Regions from separate parts of the Dendrosporobacter quercicolus genome, predicted to be linked through region 3. Evidence: riboswitches for the same ligand, from Rfam matches in the RefSeq annotation. Region 3 holds a riboswitch; each other region holds the start of a gene.
The links. Region 3 has a riboswitch for cobalamin ahead of BLR06_RS07620 (MATE family efflux transporter). Riboswitches for the same ligand answer to the same signal wherever they lie in the genome.
Positions count from the first base shown of each region.

Region 1: another riboswitch for cobalamin. It lies ahead of BLR06_RS05000 (Rossmann-like domain-containing protein); the one in region 3 lies ahead of BLR06_RS07620 (MATE family efflux transporter).
Region 2: another riboswitch for cobalamin. It lies ahead of BLR06_RS06425 (nicotinate-nucleotide--dimethylbenzimidazole phosphoribosyltransferase); the one in region 3 lies ahead of BLR06_RS07620 (MATE family efflux transporter).
Region 4: another riboswitch for cobalamin. It lies ahead of BLR06_RS10370 (acyl-CoA dehydrogenase family protein); the one in region 3 lies ahead of BLR06_RS07620 (MATE family efflux transporter).

Region 1 covers NZ_FNHB01000001.1:1,092,934-1,100,953, forward strand. Annotated here, with positions in the region: gene BLR06_RS04995 (PLP-dependent cysteine synthase family protein) at 1-588, opposite strand, end outside; gene BLR06_RS05000 (Rossmann-like domain-containing protein) at 633-1,481, opposite strand; cobalamin riboswitch at 1,712-1,893, opposite strand; gene BLR06_RS05005 (alkaline phosphatase) at 2,280-3,908, opposite strand; gene BLR06_RS05010 (ABC transporter substrate-binding protein) at 4,065-5,051, opposite strand; gene BLR06_RS05015 (ABC transporter permease) at 5,076-5,858, opposite strand; gene BLR06_RS05020 (alpha/beta hydrolase) at 6,131-6,865, opposite strand; gene BLR06_RS05025 (nitrogenase component 1) at 6,926-8,020, opposite strand, start outside.
Region 2 covers NZ_FNHB01000002.1:76,289-84,308, forward strand. Annotated here, with positions in the region: gene BLR06_RS06410 (sigma 54-interacting transcriptional regulator) at 1-1,053, shown strand, start outside; gene cobS (adenosylcobinamide-GDP ribazoletransferase) at 1,284-2,036, shown strand; cobalamin riboswitch at 2,140-2,336, shown strand; gene BLR06_RS06425 (nicotinate-nucleotide--dimethylbenzimidazole phosphoribosyltransferase) at 2,436-3,479, shown strand; gene BLR06_RS06430 (sensor histidine kinase) at 3,612-4,832, shown strand; gene BLR06_RS06435 (response regulator) at 4,857-6,476, shown strand; gene eutS (ethanolamine utilization microcompartment protein EutS) at 6,838-7,179, shown strand; gene BLR06_RS06445 (EutP/PduV family microcompartment system protein) at 7,182-7,628, shown strand; gene pduA (propanediol utilization microcompartment protein PduA) at 7,621-7,896, shown strand; gene pduB (propanediol utilization microcompartment protein PduB) at 7,922-8,020, shown strand, end outside.
Region 3 covers NZ_FNHB01000002.1:333,629-341,648, forward strand. Annotated here, with positions in the region: gene nikA (nickel ABC transporter substrate-binding protein) at 1-467, shown strand, start outside; gene opp1B (nickel/cobalt ABC transporter permease) at 564-1,496, shown strand; gene opp1C (nickel/cobalt ABC transporter permease) at 1,500-2,333, shown strand; gene BLR06_RS07610 (ABC transporter ATP-binding protein) at 2,330-3,190, shown strand; gene BLR06_RS07615 (ABC transporter ATP-binding protein) at 3,162-3,989, shown strand; cobalamin riboswitch at 4,165-4,349, shown strand; gene BLR06_RS07620 (MATE family efflux transporter) at 4,469-5,809, shown strand; gene BLR06_RS07625 (ABC transporter substrate-binding protein) at 5,897-7,447, shown strand; gene BLR06_RS07630 (ABC transporter permease) at 7,395-8,020, shown strand, end outside.
Region 4 covers NZ_FNHB01000004.1:227,107-235,126, reverse strand. Annotated here, with positions in the region: gene BLR06_RS10380 (nucleoid-associated protein) at 292-1,362, shown strand; gene BLR06_RS10375 (cation diffusion facilitator family transporter) at 1,442-2,350, shown strand; cobalamin riboswitch at 2,524-2,698, shown strand; cobalamin riboswitch at 2,841-3,015, shown strand; gene BLR06_RS10370 (acyl-CoA dehydrogenase family protein) at 3,216-4,355, shown strand; gene BLR06_RS10365 (PucR family transcriptional regulator) at 4,512-5,684, shown strand; gene BLR06_RS10360 (aspartate aminotransferase family protein) at 6,095-7,339, shown strand; gene BLR06_RS10355 (amino acid ABC transporter ATP-binding protein) at 7,615-8,020, shown strand, end outside.

The DNA of each region.
Region 1 (8,020 bases), on a different contig from region 3:
TTTATGGGCTTTCAAATACATTGAAATCCCGCCCAATTGTCCGCCCGTACTGACCGGCGCTATAAACGCCGAAATTTTATCCGAACAATCCCGCAAAATTTCGCAAGCGGTGCTGTGATAGTGGGCTTCACCGTTCAGCAGACAAAAGCATTGGTCGGGACGAAAGGCGTTATCAATCTCTTCCGCCATTTTGTTGGCCAATGAGATGCGGGTTTTATGATAACTCCCGCAATCATCCTGTTCGGTTACAACGATCACCTCGGCGCCGAAACTTTTTAACAGCGTCAAATTGGCGCTTGTTGTTTTGGGATCAACCAGAATGATCACATGATAGCCTTTGGCTGCGCCGATCATGGCCAGGGAAATGCCAAAGTTGCCGCTTGACGATTCAATAATCGTACCGCCAGGCTTTAACAAGCCCCTTTTCTCAGCCTCCTCAATGATATAAATTGCCGGTCTGTCTTTGATGCTGCCGCCAGGGTTGTTGCGCTCATACTTGAAAAAAATCTGCCCTTCATCCGGCTGATTGCTGTTCGGTATGGTAATCATAGGCGTATTGCCGATTGCGCCTAATATATTACTGATCATCTCGCCCCTTCTTTCTTCGCAAAGTCGTGTTTGCTGAAACATATTTAATCAGTCGCTTTGTAACAATAGACCCGGGATGCGGCCGCGTTAAACTGCGTAAACGGGAAAGGCTCAGCAATCAGATTTGTCACGCCGCGATTTACAAACCGGGCTACCACGGCGCTGCCTGTCTGCGCATAGACCGTCAAGGGGATTTTCCTCGCCCTTACTACGGCCAGTATTCGGTCAAAAGTCCCATTGCTCAGCGTCATTGCGGTACAAATAACGCTGTCCGCCCGGTCGAGAACTTTCTCCATATCCTTTTCAACGACTTCACCCCACTGCGTTTTCTCTAACTGTAAATCGCAGGGCAGGCAGATCCCGCCGCGGAGTTTAATTGCTTGAACCAGGGGATTGACCACTCCAATCAAAGCGACCTGCTGGTTTTCTTTTATGCCGGCCATTTCCGCGATGAGAGCATCCCGCGCTTCAGCCCTTTGAACCGGCGTTCCCGCAGGCAGTTCAATCATCCTGGTGCAGTAATCCTTATGGGGATATATGGCGCCCAGATACGCATCCATCGCCGCAATTTGCACAGGTAGCCGCTCATCTTTCAGCACCGTATGCAGCGGAAGTCCGGAAAGCTCTGCTGCAGCCTGCATGTCCAATTGCTGAGGAATATGGGCGCATGCGCCAAAATAGGAGCCCACCCTGACCAGGAGATAGTAATTGTGATATTTGGTTTCAGAGGCAGGGAATTGTGTGGTCTGATAAATATAGGATGCTCCCGTGGCCCACAGTGTGTCCGGGTGAGCACCTAACCTGCCGGCCAGAATCCCCTTGTATAGTGTTGTTACCTGTAAATTGTTATTTGCATCCGGTTGTGTTGGTTCACTATAATTGATGAGTGTCACAATAAACTCCCCTATGCAGGCAAACTTAGCTTGCCTGTCTATTTTTCTTCAGGAAACCGCAAAAATGCCTGATCATTGAAATTGCTTATGCTACAAAACAAGCCCTCCTTTCGACAGCATAAAGGAGGGCTTGTTTATCATGAAAGCTTTCGTTAAATAAACAAATCCGGCAGGCAGCCGGACAGAAAGATCATGTGATATAATCCCCTCCCCATCGCTCGTGGGTAAAATGGCGACTGTTAGATCAGGCAGTTCTCCTGGCTCCGGATCTTCGCTAATCCGAACCTTCCCAGGCATTCAGCCCAGTGGTATTATCTCGGATTTGCTCCCCATTACAGTGGCGGGACCGCGCCGGTTTTGCACCGGTCTTCCCTATTAAGCCCTTAAGGGCACCTGTCTCCAAAATATTTTGTTTTCACTGTTCTTACAAACTTTTACTTAAATGGTAACATGATGAAAAATTCCTGTCAAGAATTTATTTAAAAGCAGGATTGTCGTCAAAAAAACCGGAAACACCGGACTTTGTGTAAGCACCATAACGCCAACAGGTGTCCCGATACTGCACATTTCGGCCACTATGTGGATAACGCTTTTGCCAGCCAGAAAAGTCAGGAGCCGGCGCCGGGCTATGCAAAATGGGCAAGTGGCGCAAAAAACCAGGCCAAAGCCGGCTGATTTTCAAAATACTTGCCCACGCCTTTCAAAACTGCCAATGGCTGCGCAGTACGCAGCCATTGGCAGTTTCTCGATTATTTTACAATCAGCCAGCCTTCACTAGCCCTTGTTACACGCCACTCGTTAGTCAAAGAGTTCAATTGCGCTTTGCGGCACATAGGCAACGCCGCCGCTTACCACCGTCACACCGTCAAGCGTGACCGGCGAACCGTTGACATAGGCGATATTCTTGTTGACCGGCAAGCGGACTTCTTTGCCGCCTTTAACGGCGACAATGACCGGATTTTTTGCATCGGTTGCATCAAAAGCAACCTTAGCCCCCTTGGCTTCCAATGCTTGCCGCGCCCGGACAAACAGCCTTTGGGTCGTCTCAGCCAGACTGACCTGTATTGCCTTGGCCATATATTTGGCAATGTCGCTGTTTTCGACAGTGCCGGTAAGTTGAGTCAGGTTGGCGGGAGCATGAACATACAGCGTCACATCACCGCCGGTATGCCCGCCGGTCGTGAAGCCGATATTCGCGCGCTTGCCGATCATCGGACCGACGGCATAATTCATCGAACCGGGTTTGGCCTGTTTAATCGCCGCAATTTCAGCGGCGCTGAGATCGGTAATACCAAAGTACTCTGCCATTACCTCAACCACGTTGGAGCGGTCAGCGTTTAAAACTTTTTCGAGTCCCTCGCCGGTAAGCTTGGCTTTTTGCAGCGGAGCGATAAAACTGGCCAGCGGCAGCTTATCGTAATTGTTGGTGGTAGCGGCGTTGCCAATGGTAATGCCGCTGTTGCCGTGGTCGGTAGCGGCAATAACCAGTGTATTGCCGTCAGCTGCAGCGAAACGCAGCGCCGCTCCCACCGCGTCATCAAACGCCAGGACGTCGGATATAATGCCTACAGCATCGTTGGCATGAGCGGCCCAGTCAATTTTACTTCCTTCAACCATCAGGAAAAAACCGTCCGGATGCTGCGACAGCAAGTCGATGGCCTTTTGCGTCATCTCCGCCAGCGAAGGCTCGGCAGCAGGATCGCGATCCATGTCATAGGCCAGCGCGGTTTCGCTGAACATACCCCAGAGCTTGCCGCTGGAAACCTGTCTCATGTCTGCCGGGCGGGTAACGTATTGATACCTGCTTTTAATGACCGCGAGCAAATCTTCACGATCACCGCGGTTAGCCGCTTCAAAAAACTTTGAACCCGCGCCCAGCACTACATCTATATTCTGGTATACTTGCTGTTCCGAAAGCGCATCATAATTCTTCCGGCTGGGATCATGAGCCGAAAAATCGGCTGGCGTCGCGTGCATGATTTCACTGGTGGCAATCAATCCGGTAGCCTTACCGGCCAATTTCGCCGCCTCTAGAATCGAGGCCACCGGCCGTTTCCGATCCTCAGGCGCAAGCGCCGGCAATCCCGGCATCGTATTGGCGTCAGGCAATACGCCGACATAACCGGTGTGAGACTTATGACCCGTTGCCATAGCCGTGCCGGCAGGAGCGGAATCGGCGATCGCGGCATCGGCGGAATACGTCCTGACTAAACCGCTGGCCATAGCATCCAAATGCAGCGCCTTGCCGCCCCGATACCATCGGGCCAGCGTAACACCGTCTGTACTCATACCGTCTGGAATTAGGAGAATCACATTTTTGACCGGTTTATGTACAACGACATCCTCAATCCCGGACAAATATGCAATGCTCGGCGACGAAACAATGGCTGCTGCTGCCAGCGCGCAGAAAAACTGTCTGACTTTCATATTCAGACCCCTTTCAAATGTAATGTATTCTATAAACATTGTAGCATGCGAATGTTAACACGCTGGTAAAGTTACGGTTAAATTTATGTTAAAAAAGCAGCCAGACTAGATTGGTGATGTGAGCCGAAGTTGGCGTTTCCATCGACCTTAACCGGACTATTGTTTGGGTGCAAATTCGTTGGTATAAATGTCGGTAGGTTTGATTGCGCCCTTCTTCCACAGGCCAAGCTCTTCGGACATGGCAAACCAAAGTTCAATGTCCGACGCATTAATAGCAGGGGCTGGATGATACATTCGTCCGGATACGTCTTCCGGCTTTAAATTTACCCTCTTTGCAAATAATTCACTGGCTTCTTTTTGGTGAGAATTGATCCATACCCGGGCCCGGTAAAGCGCGCGGGCATAGCCTTTGACCACTTCCGGATTGTCCTTGATGAATTTTTCACTGAAGCCGCGTACGGACAAACCGGCCGCGGAGGATTGCAGGATATCGTAGCTCGTGCCAATCGACCGTACCCCTCCCTGCTTAAGTGCGATGCCGATATAAGGAGGGTGAGAGGTGGCAACATCAATCAAGCCCTGCTTCAATGCCTGTTCCTGCTGCCCTCCCTGAGGCAGAGTGACCCACTCCACATTGTCCGGCAGATTATGCTTTTTCAAATAAAGTTTTAGATAACCCTCATTGCAGACATTCGGGCCGGTAATGCCGACCTTCTTGCCGACAATATCGTCCAGCGACTTAATCGGACTGTCTTCTCTGACCAGATAATTGACATGGGGAATATCTTTGTGGTCCACCATTCCCGGCGCGATGGCTTTGAGCTTAGCCCCTCCTAAAATGGCCTGCGCCAGACCGGAAGGATGATTGCCGAAGGCGTCGTTAACCCCTTGCGCAACGCTCAAGAATTCCGATTGCCCCGGTTTAAGAATACCCGTATACTCAATCTCTATGCCTTCCTCTTTGAAAAAGCCCAAATCATCCGCGATGGGGACTTCATTGAAAATACTCTGTGTCGCGACTCTAACCTTAAACAGTTTTTTTTCTCCGGCAGATGTTTGCTTATTTTCATCCGCTTTGCCGCAACCGACGATTAATAACGGTGCCAGCAGCAGGAACAGAAATAAAAACAGTTTTTTTCTCATTGCCATTCATCTCCCATATTTTTGTCATTGTCCGGCCGGCACCTCTTCTTTCCAGCCGGTAAGTCTTCTTTCAAATGCTACCAGCGAATAGTTGACAATTAGTCCTAATATCGACATGGTAATTATTGCCGCGTACATTTGAGGAATGAGAAAATTCGCTTCCGCAAAAAACAGCAAATAACCCAGACCCGAGTTGGCGCCAAGCATCTCTGCCGCAATCAGAATAAGAATGGAAGTGGTTGCACTTAACCGCACGCCAGTTAAAATTGACGGCACGGACGCCGGCAGAATAATCTTTAGAAATAAGGCAGCGGATGAAATCCCCATGGATCTGGCGGCCTTGATCAATAACGGATCTACGTTTTTGACGCCGGAAATCGTGTTTAACAGCACTGCCCACTGAACTCCCCAAAAAATTATTGCAACCTTCGAAACTTCTCCAATGCCAAAAAGCAGCATAAAGACGGGAAATAAAGCAAGTGTGGAAGTTTGTCTGAATGTCTGCATGAGAGGATCGATAAACCGCTCAAATTCTTTAAACCAGCCGATAATTAAACCCAGAGGAATTGCCACGCATAATCCAAGGCCAAATCCCAATAAAGACCGCCGGATGCTGATGACCACATGCGTGAAAATTTCACCGGTAACCAGCAATTCCCAGAAGGCAACGGCTACTTTGGAGAAAGGAGGAAGAAATATGGTGTCAACCAGCCCTACTCTAGGAGCAATCTCCCAAATTAACAGGAATAACAATACCGACAATATCCGATAGACTGCGCAAAAAACATACTTAATCCAAGTAAGCACTATAAATATTCACCTCCTTTGCCTTGCAATACCATAAAAAAGGCTAAAAGCGCTTAACCGCTTTTAGCCTTTAGTCTTTTCTAACCAGCTTAGAATATTAATTATTTTATTATCTCTTAATTATACTTTGCATATTTTTTCCTGTCTAGGAATATTTTTCCCTATTTATCAGTTTTTAGATAAATTAAATACCGCAAATCTATTCTTTTCTTTAATTTGCGCATTTTATCATCTTCATAGGGCTCATCTCTTGGAAAACAGCGGCAACGGCTTCAATAAACTTCGCCGATCCATTGCAGCGCCTTTTTTAAGCGCAAGTGGAGGTTGTCCATGTGGTCGCCGTCGTCCCAGATCAGCGGTATGTCACGATCAACGAATTGCTGCTCCAATATAAGCCGGGCCCGTTGCACGCATTGAATGGAATGACGCAAAGGGGGAGGTTCACAGGCTCCTTCCAGGCGTCCGGAAAGTAAAAGAACGCGGCTGACGGTGCTGCACGGCGCATGGTTCTGCATGAAGTCAATAAGACTCGGATACCACAGGGAGCCGGATATGCTGACCGCACATCCGAAGCAGACCTGTTTGTATATCGCATATAATGAGATCAGCCCGCCGAGCGATACCCCCAGGATACAGGTATTTACAGGATCGGGCAAGGTTCGGTAAGCGCTATCGATATAAGGCTTGAGATCATTGGCCAGAAAATCCAGATATTGCTCCCCCCACCCGCCGAACGCAGGTACACCGTCCGTCAACGCCGGCGCAGGCCAGGGCGTATATTCATTCAGGCGATTCCGGGGAATAACGCCTACTATAATATGTTCGCGGCCGTTTTCCGCTATTGTGCCGGTCGCACTGTCAAACATATCTTCCAACACCGGGAGAAGCCGGTCGCCGTCCTGGGCATAGACGACAGGGTAACGCTTATCGCCGTGGAGGTATGACGCAGGCAGGCAGACAAAATAATCCCGGTCTTTAAATTTGTTTTTGTGGATTACAACATTCAAACAAAAAGCCCTCCTATTCTTTCATAAACTTAATCGTAGATTTCGGATAACAGCGCTCTGCTACTGCTGCCGCAGCGCCTCATTGACCCACAGGGATGCCAGATGGATCGCACCGCGAAAACCCACAAAAGGCGGTTCATAGGGATTCAAACGCAACTTTATATCCGGATTCGCAATTTGCAGCTCCTCGTTGCGCCCTGCCCAGGCCAAAACCTCGCCGCTGGCCATGAGCAGCCCCTTTTCTTGACCTTGAACCGCTTGCGTCCACTGTTCCTCGGTAAAATAAGGGATGTCCTCAGCCGCCATAGCGGGGCTGTCGCACCAGCACCGGCCCTGGGGCAGGGAAAGCTCGCCGCAGGCAAAGGAAAGGATGCCTCTTACCACGTCGGCATGTCCGCCGACGGATAAGCGTCTGTTCTCCGATTGATTCCTACCAGGCCTGAATAAGGGCCGCGCCGGCGAAATCAGCCGCTGGGCCTCGTCCCGCTGCCCGTTCACATAGCTGCGGTCAGGCATTATACCAGTGATTTGGGCCAGCTGCTCAATCCATTCGCACGTTCCCTGTATGCCGTAAGGCCGGGCTAACAAATACGGCGTGCCGAACCGCTGTTGCAGTTGCTCCGCGGCCGGCACTCCCTCCCGCCGGAACACCAGGTTGACATGCGCCCCGCCTAGCTGCTCGATTTGCTCTACTGACGTGTCCGAAGTCAGGACGCACAACGGCTTTAGCCGGAAGGTTCCCTCCAGGATACGGACGATCTCGCCTGCATCCGCCTGAAAGCGGAACAAATCCGCGCAGGAACCGATCAGATTAAAAGTTGGCAACGGCGTCTTGGGAACATTTTGGGGCAGCGTTTTGACAAGATGCAGCAGCGTTTCCTGTATCCCGCGGTGCTGGTTGATATCAAAACCGACATTACGAAAGGGAAGCAGGCGCATATCCGGGTAATCCGGCTGCAGCTCCTTGCAAAGGGCGGGAATATCCGTGCCAATGATCTCCGGCACAGCAGAAGGCAGGAGAAACAGGACACGCGGTTTGTCTCTACAGGCGATATCCGCAACAGCGCGGCTCAATCGCTCGGTACCGCCAAGGGCGATATCTGTTTCGTCAATATGGGTGGAATAGAGTTTGCAGGCGTCCACAACGCCTGCCCG
Region 2 (8,020 bases), 260 kb from region 3:
GTGCCGATCGTGGTAAACGGTAAATCCTTCGGTGCAGTGGCGACCTTTCAGGATATCAGCAAGATTCAGCAGATGGAGGCCATCATCCGCCAGGAAATCTATGCCCGCGGCCATATTGCCCGCTTTACCTTCGATGATATCATTGGCCGGAGCGGGGCAATTACCGACGCTATCGAAACAGCCAAGGATTTTGCCGCAACCAATTTCAGCATTTTGATCCTGGGCGAAACCGGTACCGGCAAGGAAGTTTTTGCCCAAAGCATTCATAATGGGAGCAAGCGCTGCCGCGGCCCTTTTGTCGCCATCAACTGCGCGGCATTGCCGGCGCATATTCTGGAAAGTGAACTGTTCGGATATGTCGGCGGCGCTTTCACCGGCGCCAATAAGGAAGGAAAACCGGGCCTTTTCGAGATTGCCCACGGCGGCACGATTTTTCTGGATGAAATTGCTGAGATGGATTATGTAAATCAAGGGCGTTTACTCCGCGTTCTGCAGGAAAAAACCGTAGTCCGTCTTGGCAGCCACAGGGTATTGCCGATTGACGTGCGGATTATTGCCGCCACGAACAAGGATTTAGAAAGTTTTATCACTGATAATAAATTCCGGGACGATTTATACTACCGGCTGAATGTGCTTAGCCTTGAACTGCCGCCGTTGCGTATCCGCAGTGAGGATATCCGCTTGTACGCCAAAACCTTTCTGCACGAGTTTTCCGACGGCGCCGTTCGCAACTTCACTTTTACCGCCGATGCCCTGGAGTTTTTTGCGGAATATTCCTGGCCGGGAAATATCCGTGAGCTCAGCAATCTGATGCAGCGCATTACGGCAACCGCCAAAACTGCTGTCATTGACAGGACTTTCTTAACCAGGATACTCAAAACAAGAAGGGGCGCTTCCCCGCCTGCGGCCGCCAGAGAAAGCCGCGTGGAAAGAGAGATTAAGGCTGCCCTGGCGCAAACGAAAGGAAACTATTCCGCAGCAGCCAAACTGCTGGGCATCCATCGCATGACTTTGCGCCGAAGGATGCTGAAGTTAAACATCAATGACTATTAACGCCTGCCCCAGGCCAGCGGGCCGCTGCAATCCCCAAGCCCTCCAAAGCACAAGCATAGCCGGGAGCTGTTTTTTGGTGCAGGATGGTTTTGGCAGGCGGATGCAAATCGCTGCGCCTGAATTTTAATAGCCAATTGCAGGATAATATTGCCGAATCGCAATTTCCAGAAGGATAGCGGCCGGCCATAATCAAAATAGTATTGGAAGCTTACGCTAGGACGGTGTCTGATATGCTGAAAAATCTTTATAGCGATTTTATTACTGCTTTTCAGTTTCTAACACGCATTCAGGTCCAAAATCCTCCGGCCTGGGCGCCTGGGGCTTTTGGACGCAGTGTTAAATTTTTTCCCTTAATTGGCGGGATTATTGGCCTTATTCTGGCGGCAATTGCTTATGGCGCCCATTTTTATGCACCGGGGAACGCTCCGGTGCATGTGCTGGCAGCAGTTTTGATTATTGTTGAAATTATGATTACCGGGGCTTTGCATTGCGATGGTTTAATGGATACGGCTGACGGAATATTTTCAGGCCGGTCGAGAGAACGGATGCTGGAAATTATGAAGGACAGCCGGATTGGCGCTTTTGGCGCCATTAGCTTTTTCCTGCTGGTACTGCTGAAGTATTCTCTGTTGGTCGATCTACCGTCTGGACGCTTAATTCCGGCCTTGTTTGTCATGCCTGTTACGGCTCGCATGACCGTTGTTGCAGCCATTGCTCTCTTTCCTTATGCCCGGGCGGAGGGGCTGGGAAAGAGTTTCGCAGGAGGAACCGGCAGCTATACGGTTTGGATTGCCGGCTTATTGACGCTGGTGCTGGTCGCGCCCTTTGGACTTACCGGCCTGTGGCCGGCGGTCGCCGGCTTTACTTTCGGGCTGCTTGCAGCCCGGTATGTAGCCAACCGTCTGGGCGGTATGACCGGTGATGTTTACGGCGCAGTTCTGGAACTGAGCGAAGTTGCCGTGCTGGTTGCGTTTTGCCTGTAATGATAGCAAAATATTTACTTTACGCTTCAACATTTTGCGAACCTGTAATTTTCGGTAGGAAATGTTATAATGAAGTAGAAGTAGACGAATGAAACAGTTAAATAATTATTGCCACCAAACAGGTGCCTCTCCAGGGGAGAGGAGAATAGGGAAGGCGGAAGGGTTAGTCTAATCCTTAAACGCTGCGGTCGCGCCACTGTAATCGGGGAGGACCTCTGCCAAATGCCACCGGCGCAGCCGGGAAGGCGCAGAGGCCGCTGATCCGTAAGCCAGGAGACCTGCCTGTATCGGCTGACATCTGCCTCCGCGCAAGAGGTATTGCCAGAAGGATAGGAGTTTTAGACCTAGCCTTTTTGGGCTAGGTATTTTTATTTATCCCGACAATAAGGAGGAGATTGTATGGATTATGAGGCAGCGGTAAATGAGCTGATTGAAGGGGCGGCCAAGCCTCCAAATAGTTTGGGATTGCTGGAGAAATATTTTCGTAAAGTTCTGTTGGCCTGGGAAACGATGCATGACGAACTGCGTCCGCATCATGTGGTGTTTGCCGCCGATAATGGTGTGGTAGAAGAAGGAATTGCCGCTTTTCCGTCGTCCATCACTTATCTGCAGGGGAAAAATATGGTCGCCGGCGGCGCCACGATCAGTTGCTTTTGCAAAAGCAATGCGATTCCTTATTCGGTAGTTGATGTCGGCGTGGACAATGAAAGCGCCGTGGGCCTTGACCGTAAAGTAGCCAGGGGAACCAAAAACTTTATGAAAACCGAGGCTATGACTAAGGCTGAGTTTGAAGAAGCCTGGCGGGCAGGCGAGGAAACGGCAGCGGAACTGATTGGCGGGCAGGGGGTTAATTTACTGTCCTTTGGTGAAATGGGAATCGGCAACACCACCACTTCAGCGGCGGTACTGCATGCTTTAACCGGTATGTTTCCTGAATTCTTGGTAGGCTATGGCGCAAGCCCGGTCAATAATGATTTCTTAAAAAGAAAACGCTTGGTGGTCGGTAACGGCGTGGCCCGGCATAAGGCTGCAATGCAAACAGTACCTGACATTCTCCGCTGTGTGGGCGGGTTTGATATTGTGGCCATCTGCGCCGGGATGTCGGCGTGCGCCCGGCTGAAAACCCCGTTTGTGATTGACGGCTTTATTACCGCTGTGGCCTACGCGTGCGCCGCCAGACTGAACAGTGATATTGAAAAATATGCCATACCTTCGCATATTTCCAAAGAGCCAGGCATGGCTTACGCCCTGCTGCTGGGCAATATACTGGCCGATGATGTCATCATCCGGGGCAATATGGCCCTGGGTGAGGGTACGGGAGCGGTGCTAATGGTATCCATTTTAAAAAGTACCGCCTTCGCCTTCTTTCATATGGCCCGGCTGGCGGATTTTGCCGCCGGTGATACGGATGACAAATCGCCTCAGGTGGCAATATCAGGATAACAATTACGACAAATTTGCTGTTAGATATGAATTTGTTGCTGTGCGCAGGAATAAAGATCATTTTTAGCCAATATTCCCCCTGTGAATGAAAATTCCTACAATTTGAATTAGCAATTCATGGGGGGGAGCTTTGTGCAGGATTGCAATCGTTTTACTTTGGGGGAAATTGTCAACACCCAAGTCTTGCAGGATATTCAGGATAAGTTCTCCGAGGCTACCGGTATAGGTGCTGTAATTGTCGATGCAGACGGTATTCCTGTGACCAAACCGAGCAACTTTACTGAATTTTGTCAATATATCAGATCAGATGCCGAGGGGCTGGCGCTGTGTATGGCTTGTGATGACCGGGGCGGCCGTAAAGCTGTGCAAAACCGGCGCCCGTGCGTTTACCATTGTCATGCCGGGCTGACTGATCTGGCTGCGCCGATTATTGTCAAGAACCAATATGTGGGCGCTTTTCTGGCGGGGCAAGTGGTGTCGCCGCAGCAAGACCGCGACACCAGGGCCGAAATGTTCAAGCTGACGTCGCCGCTGCCGCGCGATGCGGCAAAGCTTGGCGAGCTGTTTGACAAAGTGGAGATCATTCAGGAAAGCAGGCTCAAGGCCGCCGCCGATTTAGTATATATTATGTCCAATTATATTGTGGAGATCGGTGTTGCCAATATTATGCAGCGCCAGTTGATGGAGGAGATTCAGTCCAAGGCTGATCTGGAGACACTGCTGCGGGCTACCGAACTGAGGGCTCTGCAATCACAGGTCAATCCGCATTTTTTATTTAATACCCTCAATACCATTGCCCGGCTGGCTTTGCTGGAAGGGGCCGGCCGTACCCAGGAGATTGTCTATGCATTGTCTGATTTATTGCGTAATAACTTGCGGGATATTGAGGAGCTGCGGACTTTGGAGGAAGAAGTTAAATCAATTACCGATTATCTGACCATTCAGAGAGTGCGGTTTGGCGACAGGATTAAAGCAAACATTCATGTGGAAACGCACCTTCTGGACACCCGTGTTCCGGCGCTGACTTTACAGCCCCTGGTCGAAAACGCGATCATTCATGGCATTGAGCCGAAAAAAGACGGCGGGCAGGTAACGATAAGCGGCTTTGTTGAAGATGGGACTTTAATTTTGGTTGTCAGCGACACCGGCATCGGGGTAACGCAGGACAGAATAAACGTAATTTTCCGGGCTGAGAGAAGGAAGGCAACCAAAGGCCAGACCACCGGCCTGGGAATTGTTAACGTGCATAAGCGCATTCAGCATTATTTTGGCAATGACTATGGAATTAAGATGGAGAGTGAGGTTGGTCAGGGGACCAATATCTACATTCGTCTGCCCTATTGTCAGTCTTAGTTTAAAAGAAGGAGCAGCAAGAGGATGTATACATTACTGATAGCGGAAGATGAAGCGCTTGAGCGGCAGGCCTTGCGATATATTATCACTCAGCAGTGTCCGGAGGTTAACATCGTTGGCGAGGCGGGCGACGGAACGAGTGCGGTCCGCGAAGCGGCGCAGCAGCAGCCGGACATTGTTCTGCTTGATATCAGAATGCCGGAAATGAACGGACTGGAAGCTGCCAAGGCTATCAGGGCAATTCTGCCTGAGGTTAGAATCGTGATGTTGACGGCTTTCGATGAGTTTGAATACGCCAAGCAGGCCTTGAAAATCGGTGCGGTGGAGTATTTGCTTAAACCGCTGCGTCCGGACGATTTGGTGAAAGCCCTGGCTGCTGTTACCGAGCAAGTGGGACTGGCCAAACGCAAGGTTCGCGAGGACTTGCAGATCCGGCAGAGCCTGAAAGAGGCGGCGCCTTATATCAAAATGTCGTTTGTGCAGGATTTAATCGCCGGCAATATTACAGAGCTGCACCAATTTCACGAGCGGGCCGGTTTTTTAGGCATGGAGGTTACCACCGGCGTGGTGATGGTACTGGATATCGACAATTTTAAGCAATTAACCCGTAATGAACCTGAACTGAAAAAACAACTGGTTAAGCAGCAGCTGTACCGGATAACTGCCGATGCCGCCGGCTCCAATGTGCTGGTTACCCCCTTTAGCAGCGATCATATTATTATTATTTCAGGGCAATCAGCTTTAGATCAGCCTGAGGCGGTAAAAGCCGAGGCTATTGAACTGGCTGAAAAAATTCGCAAGGCGATTGTCGGCATCATGGGGATCAGCATTACCATTGGCATCGGCCGGCATTACCGTGATCCGCGGGATATGCATAAGTCTTATGTAGAGGCAGTTAATGCCCAGCGGCAGCGGTTTTATCTCGGGGACAACCAGATTATTCATATTGAGGATATTCCCCATTTGAGCGGGCAGCCCTTTCATTATCCGTTCCAAAATGAACGGGCCGTTCTGGAGCGGGTCCGCTGCGGCGACCGCAAGCAGGCCAGGGAAGCTCTGGCCGCCCTGCTTGAAGAAATATTCGCCAAAAGCGGCAGTGTTGACATCATTAAAGCCTCGGTGCTGGAGCTGCTGATTGTCCTGTCCCGGGCCGCCATCGAGGGCGGCGCAAGCCTGGAGCAGCTTACGCTGTTGAATTTCGATCATATCAATAAATTGATGCAGTGCGCCAATAAAGATCAAGTGCATCGCTGGATGTTTGATTCGCTGGACAGTTTTTTAGATAACATGCTGGAAAACCGCAGCGGGATGAACACCCGGGTCATCAACAAGGCCTGTGAGTTTATCGTAAAAAATTGTCACCGCAATATCTCGCTGGAAGAGGTTTCTCAATTTGTTCATTTAAGCCCGTTTTACTTTAGCCGTCTGTTTAAGCAGGATAAAGGCTGCAATTTTGTGGATTTTCTGACCAAGGCCAGAGTGGACAAGGCCAAACTATTGCTGCAAAACTTTGATTATACCATTGTCAGAATTGCCGCCGATTCGGGTTACCACGATGCCAGTTATTTTTGCCGGGTATTCCGTCAGGAGGTTGGTATGACGCCCAACCAGTACCGCAATGAATTGCGGCGGGGCAAACGATGACAGGCTGCAAAAAGCGGCGCCGGCGGCAAAATCCCAAAAACGAGCAATATATCACCTTTTGCCGGCGGTGTGGATAAATAACAGAGGTTTTTCGGCGACCGGTCTAACCTATAGTAAAGGATTGCTTTAGAGCAATCCTTTTTTGCGTTTAAAAACATAAATATCATGTATTCCGGCAATAATATTCAGCATCTCCGGCGGTCGGAATTTTATTGTCAACAGCCGGTTTCAGGCGGCGCAAATAAGTACAGCTAGTACGCAATATTCACTCAAGGTATTGGCGTAAAACAAGCATATTTAATTAGTGCAGAAGATTTACATCATTTTCGAAAGATTTGCAAAAAGACTGTGAGGTAACGTCATGACGACCGATAAGCCCAGAGTGGTACAGGAGTACGTGCCAGGCAAGCAGGTAACCCTGGCGCATCTGATTGCCAATCCCAAAAAGGAATTATGCGAAAAGCTAGGACTTACGACCAGCTCCGCTATTGGAATCCTGACCATAACGCCGTGCGAAGCGGCTATCATCGCGGCGGATGTGGCAACCAAAACCGCCAATGTCCAAATTGGCTTTATGGACCGGTTCACCGGTTCGCTGGTGGTCACCGGACCGGTATCGGCGGTGGAAGCAGCCTTAAGCCAGGTGACCAATGTACTGACCAGCGGGCTTGGTTTTAGCGGTCCCAAGCTGACCAGGTCCTAAAGATGAAAAAAGTAATGCTGGTCGGAGCGGTAGGAGCGGGCAAAACTTCGCTGATTCATGCGCTGAATAACAACGAGTCGCAGGCGGATAAAACCAGTAGTATTTACTTTCATGACGGGGCAATCGACACCCCAGGCGAGTATGCGCAGATTCCGCGTTTTTATTCGGCTTTGCTGGTAACGGCGGTCGAGTCGGAAATGGTCATTGTGGTGCAGGATGCGACGCAAAGCAGAGCGGTTTTGCCGCCGGGATTTGCCGGAATGTTTACCCGTCCGGTCATCGGGGTTGTAACCAAAACGGATCTGCCGTCGGCCAACAGGGATAAAGCAGTGGCTTGTTTACGGGAGGCAGGCGTTAAACAGCCGGTGTTTTTTGTTTCGGCGCTCACCGGCGAGGGGCTGAAGGAGCTTGCCGATTATCTTGCTGAAGGGGGGTGTAAAGGTGAGTGAAGCGTTAGGATTAATTGAAACCAAAGGCCTGATTGGCGCTATTGAAGCTGCTGATGCTATGGTTAAAGCCGCCAATGTCATTTTGATAGGTTATGAAAAAATCGGCTCAGGGCTGATTACCGTTATGGTTCGCGGCGATGTTGGCGCAATTAAGGCTGCTACCGATGCCGGCGCCGCCGCCGCGCAAAAAGTCGGCGAAGTGGTTTCTGTTCATGTGATTCCCCGTCCACATACCGATGTGGAGCAAATCCTTCCTAAACTGAAGTAAGCAATCATTTGGAGGTGGAGTACTTATGCAAGAACAGTTGATCGATAAAGTAATGGAAGAAATCAAAAAGCGCATGGAAGGCCAGTCCGGTTCGGCCGTGGCTGCCCAGCCGGCGTCGAAAAGC
Region 3 (8,020 bases):
ATAACAGCAACAGCGTGCTGGAAAGAACCATATCCGAGTACATTCAAAGCGCGGTGGCTCCGCTCGGCATAAATCTGGCCATTACCGGTGAAGAGGAGCAATCTTACCGCGACCGGCAGAAGGCCGGAAATTTTGATATTATCTTCAATATTTCATGGGGAACGCCGTATGATCCCCAGTCCTCGCTGGCCGGGATGAAGCTGCCGGTGTATGGCGACTATATCGCCCAGCAGGGCCTGAAGGATAAAAAGGCGCTTGATCAGGCCATTACCGATGTGCTGGTTTCGACGGATGAAACCAAACGGCAGCAGTTATATACCTACATTTTGACCACATTGCATGACGAGGCGGTCTATATACCTCTGACGTATGAACGGAACCGGGCTGTTGCGGTCAAAAGCCTGAAAGGCGTTGCCTTTAATCCGTCGCAATTTGAAATTCCATTCGAAAAAATGTATTTTGAATGATTGGACTGGCAGTGAAATAAGCAACAGGCAAACGGCTGGCGGTTTAGCCAGCCGTTGTTTTAATGCCCGGAAAAAACGACAAGGAGCAAGATAAAATTGCGGACCTATGTGATCAAAAGATGTTTGGCGGTAATCCCGCTGCTGGTGGCAATTTCCTTTCTGTCGTTTACGCTCATTGCGTTGGTGCCCGCCGATCCGGCGGAAGTGGCGCTCAGGGTCAATGAGATCATACCGACACCGGAATCAGTTGCCGCCATGCGGGCTGAATTGGGCCTGGACCAGCCTTTTTTGCTTCGTTATGTTCAGTGGCTGGGAAGGGCGCTCCAGTTGGATTTTGGCAAGTCTTATATTAATGACCGGCTGGTGATTGATGAAATTCTGCGCTGCCTGCCGGCGACCCTGAAATTGGCGGCCGCGGCGCTGCTCTTGGTTATTGCGGTCAGCGTGCCGGTGGGCGTTTTGGGGGCGCTTTACGCCAACCGCCTGTTCGACCGCCTGCTGAGAATCATGGTATTCATTGGCACGGCCATGCCTGGCTACTGGGTGGGCTTGCTGCTGATCTGGTTTTTTTCCATTAAACTCAATCTGCTGCCAACCAGCGGCAGCGGCAGTTTGCAGCATTTGCTTCTGCCGGCCGCGGCGCTTTCCCTGACCTATATTTCCACCTATGTCCGGCTCATTCGCAGCAATATGCTGGAGAATATGCGGGAGACGTATGTGTTGTACGGACGGGTAAGAGGGCTTAGCGAAAAGCGGATTCTGCTGCGGCATGTGCTGAAAAACTCACTGCAAACCAGTATTACCGCTTTGGGCATGAGTATCCCCCAGTTATTGGCCGGCACCGTAATTATTGAGAATATTTTCGCCTGGCCGGGTGTTGGGCGGCTTTGCATTTCGGCAATTTTTAACCGTGACTATCCGGTGATTCAGGCTTATATTTTGTTGATGGCGGTATTATTTATTTTGTGCAATTTGATCGTGGATATTGTGCATCACAGCCTTGACCCACGTCTGCGGGAGGGAAGATAAAGCATGACCGATATGATTAGGCGTCTGTCCAGGGATTATCTGGCCTTAGGCAGTCTGGCCGTGATTGGCGTTACTTTGCTGGCCGGGCTGCTGGCGCCCTGGCTGGCTTTACATGATCCCAATCAGGTGGATGTGCTGCAAAAATATGCCAGCCCGTCGCTGGAGTATCCGCTGGGCGCGGACCAATTGGGCCGGTGCATTTATTCCCGGCTGTTGTATGGCGTCCGGACGACTGTTTTTCTATCTTTGCTGACAATGGGGGCAACCATCACCGTGGGCGTTTTTTTCGGGCTGGTGGCCGGCAGTTTCCGGGGCTGGGTGGATGAGGGGATGATGCGGCTTTGCGATGTTATGCTGTCTTTTCCCAGCCAGGTCATGATTCTGGCCATTGTCGGCATGCTGGGGGTCGGCATCGGCAATGTGGTACTGGCCAATATTCTGGTAAAATGGGCCTGGTATACCCGGATGATTCGCAGTCTGGTGCTCAAATACAGCGAGAAGAATTATATTCTGTTTTCACGGGCGACGGGCAGCAGTAAACGGTTTATTCTGGCCGAGCATCTGCTGCCGAACGCCGCGCCGGAAATTATCATTCTGGCCACTTTGGATACCGGCTGGGTTATCCTGAACTTGTCGGCGCTGTCTTTCCTGGGCCTTGGCGTACAGGCGCCAACCGCCGAATGGGGGGCAATGCTGAGCGAGGCGCAAAAGGTAATGACCATTCATCCTGAGCAGATGCTGGCGCCGGGATTGGCAATATTGATCTTAGTGGCGGCCTTTAATTTATTGGGCGATAGTCTCCGGGACGCTCTGGATCCAAAGGAGGAGTGCCGATGAATAAAATATTGCAGGTACGCAATCTAACCGTAAGGCTCAACCGCCATCCCCATACTGAGCTGGTCAGCAATGTATCATTTGAGCTGGCTGAAAATAGCTGTCTGGGAATTTTAGGGGAAAGCGGCAGCGGCAAGACCATGTTGTGCCGGTCGATGCTGGGCTTGCTGGACGAGAGTTTTACCGTTACCGGGCAGGCTGTCTTTCAGGGGCGGGATTTATTACAAGCCGCTCCGGAAGAACTGCGCCTGCTGCGCGGCAGTAAAAGCTGCATGATTTTACAGAACCCAATGACTGCGTTTGATCCGCTGTGGCGGGTTGGCGCGCAAATGACCGAAACTTTCCGCAGCCACCGGGCGCTGACGGAGAAACAGGCTGAGACCCTGGCAATTGAGGTATTGGGGCGAATGCAGCTGCGGGAGCCTGAGCAAATCATAGCAAAATATCCGCACCAGTTAAGCGGAGGCATGCTGCAGCGGGTAATGATCGGAATTGCCCTGGCGCTTGAGCCTGACCTGATTATTGCCGATGAACCAACCACAGCGCTGGATTCGGTCACGCAATTTGAAGTGATGGAAGAATTCTGCCGGATACGGGAGCGGCTGCACACGGCGATGATCTTTATTTCTCATGATTTTGGAGTGATCAGCCGGATTGCCGACCGGATTCTGGTGATGAATAAAGGCCGGGCAGTGGAGGAAGGAAGTAAAGAAGACATATTTTGCCGGGCTGAGGAAGAGTATACGCGTTATTTGATTGGCACCAGAGCCGCACTGATGAAAAAATATCACCAGGCTTTACGGGGCGGCGAGGCAAAGGAGTTGACGGCTTGTGCTGCTAAAGGTACAGGAGGTTTATAAGGATTTTAGCCAGGGCGGCTTTTTTAGCGCAGCAAAGAAACCCATCCTTAAAGGCGTTTCCCTGGAGCTGGCCTGCGGCGAGTGCCTGGGACTGATCGGGGAAAGCGGCAGCGGAAAAAGCACGCTGGGCCGGATGCTGATTGGCATTGAGAAGCCCGACTGGGGCGAAGTATTGTTTGAGGGGAGAAACATCTACCGTTCCCCGGGCTGGAGACAACAGCCGGACTGGCGGCGCAAAATCAGCGCAGTGTTTCAGGATTATACCTCGTCGGTAAATCCCAGGTTCCGCGTTGACAAAATTATTACCGAGCCGCTGTATACCCACCGCCTGGCCAGCGGTTCCAAGGCGATGGAGCGAGCGGTCTATTTGCTGGAAAAGGTCGGACTGGGCGGAGATTATCTTAAGCGTTATCCCCATCAGCTAAGCGGCGGGCAGCTCCAGCGGGTTTGCATCGCCCGGGCGCTGGCCACCAATCCGGCATTTATTTTGCTGGATGAACCGGTCAGCTCGCTGGATGTGTCGGTACAGGTTCAGGTTATGGATTTGCTGGACAGTTTAAAGAAAGAATTTCAGTTGTCTTATCTGTTTATCAGCCATGATCTGGCGGCTGTGGCCTATCTGTGCGACCGGGCCTTATTTTTTGCCGAGGGGCGGATTGTTGAAGCGGTAGAGCGGATAGCGGAGCTGGGACAGGTAAAAGAGGCCTATTCCCGCAAACTCCTCTATTCGGTGCTGGATTTTTCCGATCAGCTGGCTGATTACCGCTGCGGACGGGAGGAAGGGAGCCGGCTGGCATGAATGAATGCTGCACCGCTTCGGTCGTATGGTGCGGCTGTCTGACTGCCGGTGACCGCTGCCCGGCAGCCTGCGATGCGGTGATCGGGGGCGGGAAATGGGCGGACAAGGCTTGACAAATTTAGGCTTTTTATGCAATACTTTGTATGCATAAGGTTATGTGCAAGTATGTGCCTACAATTAAATTATCGGTATAGGTGCCCGTGAGGGCTTAATAGGGAAGTCCGGTTGAATGCCGGCGCGGTCCCGCCACTGTAATGGGAGAGCAATTCCAAGAAATGCCACTGAAACGCAACCGTTTTGGGAAGGTTTGGATGCGCAATGATCCAGAGCCAGGAGAACTGCCTATATGTCAATCACCGTTATTACCTGCGAGCGATAGGGAGGAGATTTGTACAATAGTTTATTGTGCTTATTTCGTCCCAATACAGTTATGGCTGCATTGGGACATTTACTTTATACATCGGACTAAAGGAGAACACATGCAGGAAAAAACAACGGTGATTGGCCTGGCTGATCACAAAAAGTTTATGGCTTTGGCCGTACCTCTGACCATCGCCACTTTAACCACGCCTTTGCTGGGGGTGGTGGATACCGCGATTATGGGCCGGCTGCCGCAGGCTGCATACATTGGCGGGGTTTCCATTGCGGTACTGATTTTCAACACGCTGTATTGGATTTTGGGCTTTTTGCGGGTCAGTACCTCCGGGTTTAGCGCTCAGGCCGTTGGCACCGGCGATAAACAGGCGATTACCCTGGCGCTGCTGCGGCCAATGGTCATTGCCGTCAGTCTCGGATTGCTTATTGTCGCCTTGCAGTGGCCGATCAAGCAGATTGCTTTTGCGTTGCTGTCGCCCAGCGGGACCGTTGGCGCGATTGCCGCCGCCTATTATGACATACGCATTTGGAGCGCTCCGTTTACCCTTGGCAATTATGTGATTGCCGGCTGGCTGATGGGCCGGGCAAAAGTAAAGCTTTCTCTGGCCTTGCAGATCTTTATGAATGTACTGAACATGCTGCTGGCCGTGCTGTTTGTGGCCGGTCTTGGCATGACCGCCGAAGGCGTGGCGGCGGCCACGCTGATTGCGGAAATTGCGGCCGCCATTGTCAGCGCCGTCATTCTGCTGCGCACCGGGGCAGTCGATGTGCATAACCTTTCGCTAAAAACGGTCATTGACCCGGCCGCGTTTATCCAGATGATGAAGGTCAACCGCGATTTGTTTATCCGGACAGCCTGCCTGCTGACGGTCTATAATTGTCTGGCCGCCTACGGCCTGCGTTATGGTGACACCATTCTTGCAGGCAATGCCGTTTTGATGCAGCTGCATTTCGTTATGGCTTATTTTCTCAGCGGCTTCGCCAATGCCGGAACGGTACTGGTTGGCCAGGCAATTGGCGAAAAAAACAAGGCTCTTTATGTCAAAACCGTCAGGCTGACCGCCTTTTGGGGCGGTATTACGGCCTTGCTGCTAACGGCAATTGTAGGATTATTCCAACGGCCGCTGATCGAACTGTTTACCACAATTGTTGAGGTGCAGCAGGTTGCGCTGCAATACATGTTCTGGATTGCCCTGTTTCCGCCGGCCGCTTTCTGGGGTCTGCAGCTATACGGGATCTTTGTGGGAGCAACGCTTGCCGCGCCCATCCGCAATTCACTTCTTTATTCCCTAGCTACTTATTTTGTCTGCCTGTGGCTGGCTGTTCCCGGAATGGGCAATCACGGCATCTGGCTGGCCTTTACGGTTTTTAGCCTGGGGCGGTCGGTGTTTCTGTGGATTTACCTGCCGGGACTTAATCGGCGCATGGGCAAGATGACCGCTTAGCCGTAGCATGACCGAGAGGCTGCTGCAGGATTGCAATGGCTTACTGCCGTCCGCAATAGAAATTTATCTAACGAAAGGTGGACAAACATGAGAAAACGTTCTTATCTATGGATTATTGCCGCATTGACCGGCGTTTTGATGCTGACGCTTGCCGGCTGCTCTGCCGATAAGCAGAGCAGCAGTCAGGGCCAGGAGAAGGTGCTTAAATTTATTACTGTCTGGCCGGCGAATACAATGGATCCGCATCGCTGCCACACCAGTTTTATTCTGAATTCAGGGACCACGGAAACGCTGATCGGCCTTGATCCCAAAACAACCGAACTGTATCCCTGGCTGGCTGAAAGCTGGAAATCCGACGACGGACAGCACTGGGAATTTAAGATCCGTAAAGGCGTTAAATTCCACAACGGCAAGGATGTTACGCCTGAGGCCGTAAAGGCCAGTCTGGAACGTTCCATTGCCGTTAACCCGGGGATAAAGGCTGCGCTGAAGATTGCTTCGATTGAGGTTGCCGGCGATGTTCTAAACATTGTCACGGAACTGCCTTACCCGGCGCTGCCTTCGGAACTGGTTCACTATAATGCGGTCATCATTGACGTTACCGCGCCGGAGGATAAACCGCCAATTGGCACAGGCGCGTTTATGTTTGCCTCCTTTGATATTTCCAAAGAGGCTCAACTGGTGAAATTCCCGCAGTACTGGAACGGCCAGGCCAAGCTTGACAAGGTAATCATGACTGCAAATGACGATGCCAATGCCCGTATGCTGGCGCTGCAGTCGGGGGATGCCGATGTTATTTACCGCCCGGCGATAGAGACTTTGCCCACACTGCGTAACAATGACAAACTGGTAGTGGAAAGTATGCCCGGCAAGCGCGTATATCACTTGATTTATAATTATTCCGGGCAAAATCACGATTTGTGGGCCAATGAAGAGTTCCGTAAAGGGATAGATGCCCTGATCAACCGTCAGGAAATCGTGGACAAGGTTATGGGGAAAGAGGCGATTGTCGCTTATAATCCGTTCCCCGGAAACTATCCTTTTACGCCGGAGCTAAAACCACACGTATATAGCGTGGATGAGGCCCTGAAGCATTTTCAGGCCGCCGGTCTGACCGTGCAGAACGGCAAAGTGCTGAGAAACGGCCAGCCGATCAAATTGCGGATGGCGACTTACATTGCCCGGCCGGAATTGCCTCAGATTGCCCAGATTGTTCAGTCGTCAGCCAAGCAGGTCGGCATTGAAATGGAAATTCATGTAGCGGAAAATATCGACGAGTTTTTACCGCAGGGCAACTGGGATTTGGTCACCTATTCCCTACTGACCACTACCCGGGGCGACGGCTCTTTCTTCCTGAATGCCGCGTTTTCGCCGAAAGGCATGCAAAATCATGGCCGGCTGCATGTACCTGAACTGGTTGCTCTGATTGATCAGTATAATCAGATAATTGATAAAGAAGAGCGCAATGTAAAGGCTAAGGCGATTGCAACCATGATTGAGGATCGGGCTTATAACGCCTATATCGCTTCGCCCTATGAAACTGCCGCTTACCGGAAAAACGTGAAAGGCTGGGTGACTCCGTCCAATGAATTCGAATTCCAAATGGTTACCAAAGATTTGGATATCGTTTCGCAATAAACAGTGGCTGCTAAAAAAGCTGGGCGAGGGCCTGCTGCTGTTTTGGATCATTTCCCTGGTCAGTTTTGCGATTGTTCAGGTGGCTCCGGGGGATGCGACATTGTCGCTCCTCCGGATTGACACCATTGCCATAACGGTCGAACAGGTCGAGGCTTTGCGGCAGGAAATGGGGATGAATGACCCCCTTTATCAGAAATATGTCCGTTATATGGCTAACCTGTTCCAGGGTGATCTGGGCGAGTCGGTAATGACCGGGCGAACGGTTGCGGCTGAATTGATCCAGGCCTTTCCGGCGACCTTTCTGCTTGCCGCTACTTCGCTGCTGCTGACCGTGTTGTTGGTGGCGGTGTTTGGGTCGCTGTCCGCGCTTTACACCGGAAGCTGGATTGATAAGTTCAGTACGGCTTTTTGTCTTATGGGCGCTTCCATTCCTACTTTTTGGCTGGGCTTGCTGCTGATTGATTTGTTTTCGGTCCGGCTGGGCCTGCTGCCGGCGGTGGGTATGGCTAACGGCGGGCTTGTTCTGCCGTCTCTGGCCTTAGCCATTGCCATTGCCCCGCCGTTCATTAAAAT
Region 4 (8,020 bases), on a different contig from region 3:
AATTTGCGATCAAGTCATGTTTGGCAAGATGTTGTTTTAAGTGTGTCATGGTTCAAATGCTATAAGGATGTGCTGATTTAACAAAGGGAGAAGGCGAAAGCCTTCTCCCTTTTGCAGTTTGCAACCAATTTTTGCGGAAAAAACATTCCCTCTCAGCGTCAATGTCTGATACAATAGATACCGGGATTTATCCGGCGGGCAGGGCGCTGAATGCAGGATGAATCCGGCTAAACCTGACAAGGTAAATCCGGTTTAAAGTCAGGTCACTATATTGGTAGAGGGGCGCAATTGATGTTCGACGTAGCCAAAGCTAAAATGGAACAGTTGGTTATCCACAAAGTAGGCAATAAGTTAAAAGACGAGGGAATTGTCATATCTCCGGCAGTTTGCCGGCTGGCGGACGGCGATGTCGAAGAATTGCTGTTGAAATATTTTCTATCTTCGTTTAGGGAAAAGCTATTGTATAAGTTTTTTCATGACACGGATATCCATTTAAACGAAATTTACATGTATGCCGCTCAGGCCTTTATTCATCCGGCTGACTTTTATCAGCAGTCGGTTAATATATTACGGCATCTTTATGAAAAATCATCGCATCCCCAGATAAAAGGCGGCGAGTTTTATGCGGCTTATTTTTCCAACTGTATTGTTGATGAGCAGGCCGTGGAGGCTATTGGCCTATTTAAAACCGAACGCAAGGAACACTATTTAAAAATTGCCAATAGCTGCAATGAGTTTCGGGTTGGCGCCGACGTAGGCATCAATATCAGAAAACTGGACAAAGGCTGCATTATTTTCAATACCGAATCGGTTGACGGTTTTAGAGTAGCAATTGTGGATAATGTCAATAAAGGCGGCAATAATGAGGCTTTGTACTGGAAAGAGGAGTTTTTGCGGCTGACTGATGTGCAAAATTCGTATTTCCATACGAAAAATTGTCTGGCTATGTGCCAGGAGTTTGCCGAGACAATCTATGGACCGGTGTATCAGGCCGATAAAAAAGATCAGGTAGTATTTATGAATGAGGCAATTACATATTTTAACTGCAATAACGAGTTTCATCTGGATGACTTTGCCCGTGACGTACTCAAAGCGCCGGAGCTTGTTGAGCAATTTAAAGAGCATAAAGAACTGTATGAACTGAATCAGGGGGTACCCCAGGCCGCCGAATTCAGTATCTCCGGACCAGCGGTGAAAACTGCCAGACGAAAGTTCAATAACCTGATTAAGCTGGATACCGGGATTGAGATAAAAATCAAAGCAGCCGCAAATGAAACCGGTAACATCGAATATATTGAACGGGGTAATGACGAAGCAAAAGGGATGAATTTTTACAAAATATATTTCAATAGCGAAGAATAATGTGCCGGGGGGACGGGGTTGTTGACACAAAATTATTTTGCAATGCGCATACTCGCCCACTGCAATAGGAGGTAGTGAAATGGTGCATCACAGCCACGCTCATGGAGGCTCGGCCCCTGGGAGGAACAATCGTGTCGCTCTGACTGTTTCTTTAATTATTACCGCAGGCATTATGATTCTCGAATTTGTTGGGGGGTTATTTACCAACAGCCTTGCTTTACTCTCAGATGCCGGCCATATGCTCAGTGACGCTACATCGCTGGCTTTGAGCCTGTTTGCAACTGTTTTGGCGCTTAGGCCCCCCTCACCCAAAAAAACTTACGGCTTTTACCGTTTTGAGATCCTGGCTGCTTTTTTAAACGGAGTCACTTTATTCATTATCGCCGGTGTTATTGTTTGGGAAGCCTATGAACGAGTTTTTGCACCGCCGGCAATCAATAGTCTCTACATGATAGCAATTGCCGGGGTTGGCTTGCTTGCGAACCTGGCCAGTGCGATTGTTTTGAAAAAAAAGGGTAATATGGAAGAAAGCATTAATCTTCGCAGCGCTTATTTGCATATTCTTGGGGACGCACTTGGTTCTGTCGGGGCAATTACGGCAGGTCTTTTGATGTATTTCTTTTCATGGTATACGGCTGACCCTGTTATCAGCGTGGTTGTGGCGCTGCTAATTTTACGCAGCGCCTGGAGCGTGATCAATGAATCGGTGAATATTCTGCTTGAAGGGACGCCTCCTACCGTTAATTTTGATGAGGTAACCGAGGCTTTGCGTACAATTGACGGGGTCAAGGATATTCATGATCTGCATATCTGGACGATAACTTCCGGGCGCGATTCTGTGACTTGTCATCTTTTAATTGAGGCGGATAGAAATCCTGAGGTTATTTTGCAGGAAGCAATTGCAATCATTAAGGACAAATTTCAAATCAGTCATACAACAATACAGATCGAGACGGTTAACTTTAATCATGAAACCTGTCTGCCGTAAGCCCTTTTGGCGAAGCTGCGTAAACTCGATGTTGCAGAAGTAGCCCATAGCCTCTCTGCTTGATACAGTAAAATAGCCTGGATTGAGTACTTACAACATTAGCGCCAATAATATCGGGAGATATCTTGACAATTGATTAGCCGGTGTGTAATATTTAGTGTATAAATGAAAAATTTCATATTTCTGGAATAGGTGCCCTTTGGGGCTTAATAGGGAAGCCGGTGAAAGGCCGGCGCGGTCCCGCCGCTGTATAGCAAAGGAGCCTGCAAAATGCCACTGGAGAGATCCGGGAAGGCGCAGAACTCGATGAAGCTGAGTCAGAAGAACTGCCTGTTCGACAATCACCGTTTGACCTGCGAGCGATGGGGAGGAGATTACCGGAAATTTTCAAGTTTTCAGGCTTATTAGCTATGAGAAGATTGGCTTCCTGTAATAGATAACCCTTTCGCCAGCCACTGGTGGAAGGGTTTTTTGTGGCTGAACCGACAACAAAATAATGTTTGGAATAGGTGCCCTTAGGGCTTAATAGGGAAGACCGGTGAAAAGCCGGCGCGGTCCCGCCGCTGTATAGCAGAGACGCCTGCAAAATGCCACTGGAGAGATTCGGGAAGGCGCAGAACTCGATGAAGCTGAGTCAGAAGAACTGCCTGTTCGACAATCACCGTTTGACCTGCGAGCGATGGGGAGGAGATTACCGGAGTAATCAAATGTTATGGTTGTTTTGCCAATGACTTTGATCTTTCCTGTAATAACAGCCCTTCTGCCTAGTGCAGCAAGGGTTTTTTCCGTCAGGTGACCATGCAGATTGACCGTAGAAGTCGGCGGGGGTATTTCAGATCATGTGCTGGCAGAAAGGGGGGCGAATATGGACTTTAAATTAAATGAATATCAAAGAATGCTGCAACAGGCAATTAGAAAATTTTCAGCCGATAAAATAGCGCCGGCTGCCGACGAACGCTATGTGAGCGAACGGTTGGATCGTGAAACGTATGATGAACTGGGGGCGCTGGGGCTGCCGGGAATTTGTTTTCCGGCCGCATTTAGCGGAGCGGATGATAAATACAGCAGCTTTATTCTGGCTGTAGAGGAACTGGCTAAGGTGGACGATAATTTGAGCGCTGCGCTATCGGCTTCGGTGCTGCTTTGTCAATGGTCGATTAACCGGTATGGCACTGAATCCCAAAAACAAAAATATCTGAAACCGCTGGTTGAAGGCTGGCAGTTAGGGGCTTTTGGGTTAACTGAGGGTAGACGGGGTTCTGATATTGCAGAGCTGGAAACGGTGGCGGTCCGTCAAGGCGATTACTATCTGATCAACGGCAGTAAAAGCTTTATTACGAATGGCGGTGAAGCAGAAACTTATGTGGTTTTTGCTATCACTGATAAAAGTAAAGGATCGAAAGGCATTAGCGCGTTTATTTTGACCAAAGGTCTGCAAGGGTTCTCTTTCAGTTCAGCGGAAAGGCTGCCGGGATGCGGCGTAGCATTAACCAGAGATCTGATTTTCCGGGGTGCCAGAGTTCCTGTGGAGAATTTACTGGGTAAAGAAGGTGAGGGACTGAAAATTGCCCTAGCAGCGTTGGAAGCCGGGCAGCTCAGCGTTACCGCTCAGATTGTCGGCATCGGGCAGACGGTTTTTGATAAAGCGATGCAATATGTAAAAGAAAGGATGCCGTTCCGCCAGTCTGTAGCCGAAAATCAAAAGGTTCTCCTGCTGTTGGCCAGTATGGAGGCAAAACTGAATGCGGCCAGGCTGATCACTTATCAGGCCGCCTATGTCCGGGATATGAATTCCGGTTATAGGAAGGAAGCGGCGATTGCGCAAAATTATGCTTTGTCTATGGCAGTGGCGGTCATTACTGGTTTTTTGCAGATTGCCGGCAGGTATGCGTTGCGTTTGGATTGCTCTGTCAGGCGGCTGATGCGTAAAGCGCAGATTACCAGGATTGATGCAATTGAAAACAAGCTTAAGTCTAATCGTCTGGCCGGCGTGATGCGGCGTTAACGGGCAATAAACAGAATTTTTCAGGTGGCCGGCGATGAAAATCTATTAGCCCACCCCGATCGGGGTGGGCTGAATTTTTGCAAAATAAACTGACCGGTTGTATAATTTTGTGTGTTGCCTGTATTCTAAAGTATTATATAATAAAAGCAGACTGTAATGAAAGGTGAGCTTATGGCAATTACCTTGGAAAAAATTTACAAAAGCACCCAAAATAAATACCAGATGCAGTTGATTGCCGGAAAAAAAAGCATTAAGAATCTGGTGGAGTGGGTCCATATGGTCGAAGACAGTGAGCTTATTTCTTTTCTCAAGGGAAAAGAGCTGGTAATCATCACCGGTATCGGCCGGATCGCCCGAAATGAAATGCTTGATTTTTGCAAGCACTTATTCCAGCATCAGGTAAGCGGTTTTATCATCAATATTGGTCCTTATATCAGCGAGGTACCGGAAGAAATCATTGACTTTTGCGAGGAAAATGATTTTCCTTTATTCACCGTTCCCTGGGAAATTAAACTGGTTGACGTTATTAGAGAACTGTGCAGTATGATATTTCAAAGTGAACAAAGAAACGCCAGTATATCGGAAGCATTTAAAGATGCAATTTTTTATCCCGAACAAAAGTCGATGTATCTTCCGGTTCTCGAACGGCACGGCTACGGAGCTGATACTGATTATTGCGTCATTGCAGTCAAGGTAGTTACAGAGCAGGAAGAGCTTTACTTGAATTTTATGAAGCTGCTGCAATCTGAGATCGAGAAAATCATCAATAAAATGAGTGATAAATTTATCCTGTTTAAGTATGAAGGGAATATAATCATCGCGTTGGTTGGGTTTACCGGCAATAGTATTGAAAATATCATTAGTGAATTGATCCATGGCAGTTCGCAGCACAATAACTATTCCTTCTATATTGGCGTAGGTCCGGCTAAGCTTAAAATAAAAGCATTGTCGAAATATTTCCGCAGAATTATTTCGCTGGTCAGATTAGGGATAAAGACCAATAAAAGGGTTGTTTATTATGACAAACTTGATGTGCATAAGTTAATCCTAACAATGGAAGACACGGATATGCTGCATGAATTTTATCGCGAGGCATTAGGCAGCCTTGAAAGCTATGACCGGGAAAACAATACCGGCTACTATGGTTTCCTTAAGCAGTATTTTGAAACAAACGGGAAAATTCACCGTTTGTCTGAATTGAATTACATTCATCGCAATACGGTTCATTATCAGCTGAAAAAAATACAGGATATCACCGGTTGTAATCTGGCGGATTGGAACGATCAATTGAAATTATCGCTTGCATTTTATATCAAAGATATTTTATAATTGTGCAAATGCACACTGATATTTGTTTGTTTAATCATTGAAAGGCAAACATTTTAATGATATTATAAGAAAAAATGAGTTGTATAGCAGACGTTTTGAACGGCAATTGTTATTAACTTGTTTAAATAAACAAAATAGAGCAAACGTTTTGTGGTTAGCCATTTAGTGGCAAGCTGACGGATACGTTTACATTTTAAAGCAAAGATGCTGGATAGGTTTCTTTGCTTTTTTTGTTGCGAAAAACGGACAGCTGTAAGCTGACAAAACCAAAGGTGGAGGAGAAAACTGTGATATTGAAAGAAGCGTTACCTAAAATCATTACTGGTTCATTGCCAGGGTCAAATGCAGAAAAAATGATCCAGAGGCGGGCTGTTGCCACTCCGGGAGCAATTAGGTGCGTTTATCCCTGCGTGATAAAAAAAGCAGCCGGCGCAATGATTGAAGATGTTGACGGGAATATTTTTCTGGACTGGGTTGGCGGCGTGGGGGTATTGAATGTCGGCCACGCCCATCCGGAAATTATTGCCGCCGTAAAGGCTCAGGCCGACAACTATTTTCACAGCATGTTTAATATTGTAACACATGAGGGCTATGTGTCTTTGGCCGAAAAAATGAATGAAATTGTACCGGTTGCCGGCAGGGTTAAAAAAACCTTCTTTGCTAACAGCGGAGCGGAAGCCAATGAAAATGCGGTGAAAATTGCCAAGGCTTTCACCAAACGCCCGAATATCATTGTGTTTTCAGGCGCCTTTCACGGGCGAACAGCCCTGACGATGGCAATGACAGCCAAAAAAGCATACGCCAAAGGCATGGGTCCATTCCCTGACGGTATATATCGGGCTGAATATCCTTATCTTTATCGCAAGCCGGGCAATATGACGGATAGCCAGGCTATCAGTTACTATATTGAAAAGCTGGAGCGAGTATTTGATGAGGCCTCGCCGGCTGAAAGCGTCGCCGCAATTATCCTGGAGCCGCTGCAGGGCGAGGGGGGCTTCATTCCAGCGCCGTTTGAATGGGTTAAGCGTTTACGGGAAATTTGTAATGAAAACGGAATTTTGCTTATTGCTGATGAAATACAAACTGGATTTGGCCGTACCGGCAGGTTGTTTGCTTCGAATTACTGGCAGGAGGGAGGTTTTGCACCGGATATTATTACCACCGCCAAGTCAATTGCAGCAGGCATACCGGTAAGCGCCATAACCGCCCGGGCTGAAATCATGGATTCGGTGCCAGGCGGCGTCATTGGCGGTACTTTTGGCGGTAATGCCCTGGCTTGTGCAGCGGCGTTAAAAGTAATCGAAATTATTGAAAGGGATAAGCTTTGTGAGAGATCTATGGAAATTGGCGCAAAATGCCGGGCGGTGTTTGCAGGCTGGCAGGAAAAGTATGAAGTTGTCGGCGATGTGCGGGGACTTGGCAGTATGCTGGGCATTGAATTTATCAAGGACAAATCGACCAGGACGCCTGCTCCGGCATTGGTCTCGGCATTGGTGGCCGAGTGCGCCCGGCAGGGATTGTTAATTGAGAATGCCGGGACCTATGGCAACGTCATTCGTTGCTTATGGCCGCTGGTGATTACGGATGAGCAGCTCGACACCGGCTTAACTATATTCCGGCAGGCGATTGAGAAATGCACAGCCCCGGGTACCTGACCCAGTCAAATATTAGGTTAGGCAACGCATCCTTTTCCGCCCTGCTTCGTTGTCGGCGCCTTATATATGTCCGATATGCGCGGCTTCTCCGCCGCGCCGGGCAAAAAAAGTCCTCGCATTCTAGTCTTAAAATTTAAGTGACTCACGGTACTGGAAGAAAAGGATTGAGGCAGATCGTGATTTTTACAGCGGCAATACCAGCGCATTTGGCTGAATTTAACCCGGGCAAATAGCGGGCTTTTAGCGGACAATTAAGTAGACAGGAGGAGAGAGCCATGTTTAGCGTGTTTAATTTAGCCAAAAAGTTTGGCGATGTGGAAGTACTGAAAAATATTACTATGCATATCGCTCAAGGTGAAGTTGTTTGCATCATTGGACCGTCTGGTTCCGGCAAAAGCACTTTTCTCCGTTGTTTAAATCTTCTTGAGGTTCCAACGGATGGTAAAATTTACTATAATGGCAATGTTCTTGACGCCGAGCTGGACAGTAGAAAACTTCGCAGAGAGGTTGGCATGGTATTTCAGAGATTCAATCTTTTTCCGATGTTTAGCGTATTGAAAAATATTACCTACGCTCCTATGCATATCAATAAAATGAAAAAATCCGACGCTGAAGCGTTAGCAATGGATTTGCTGGGGAAGGTCGGCCTGGCGGATAAAGCGCAAGCCTATCCCTCCACGC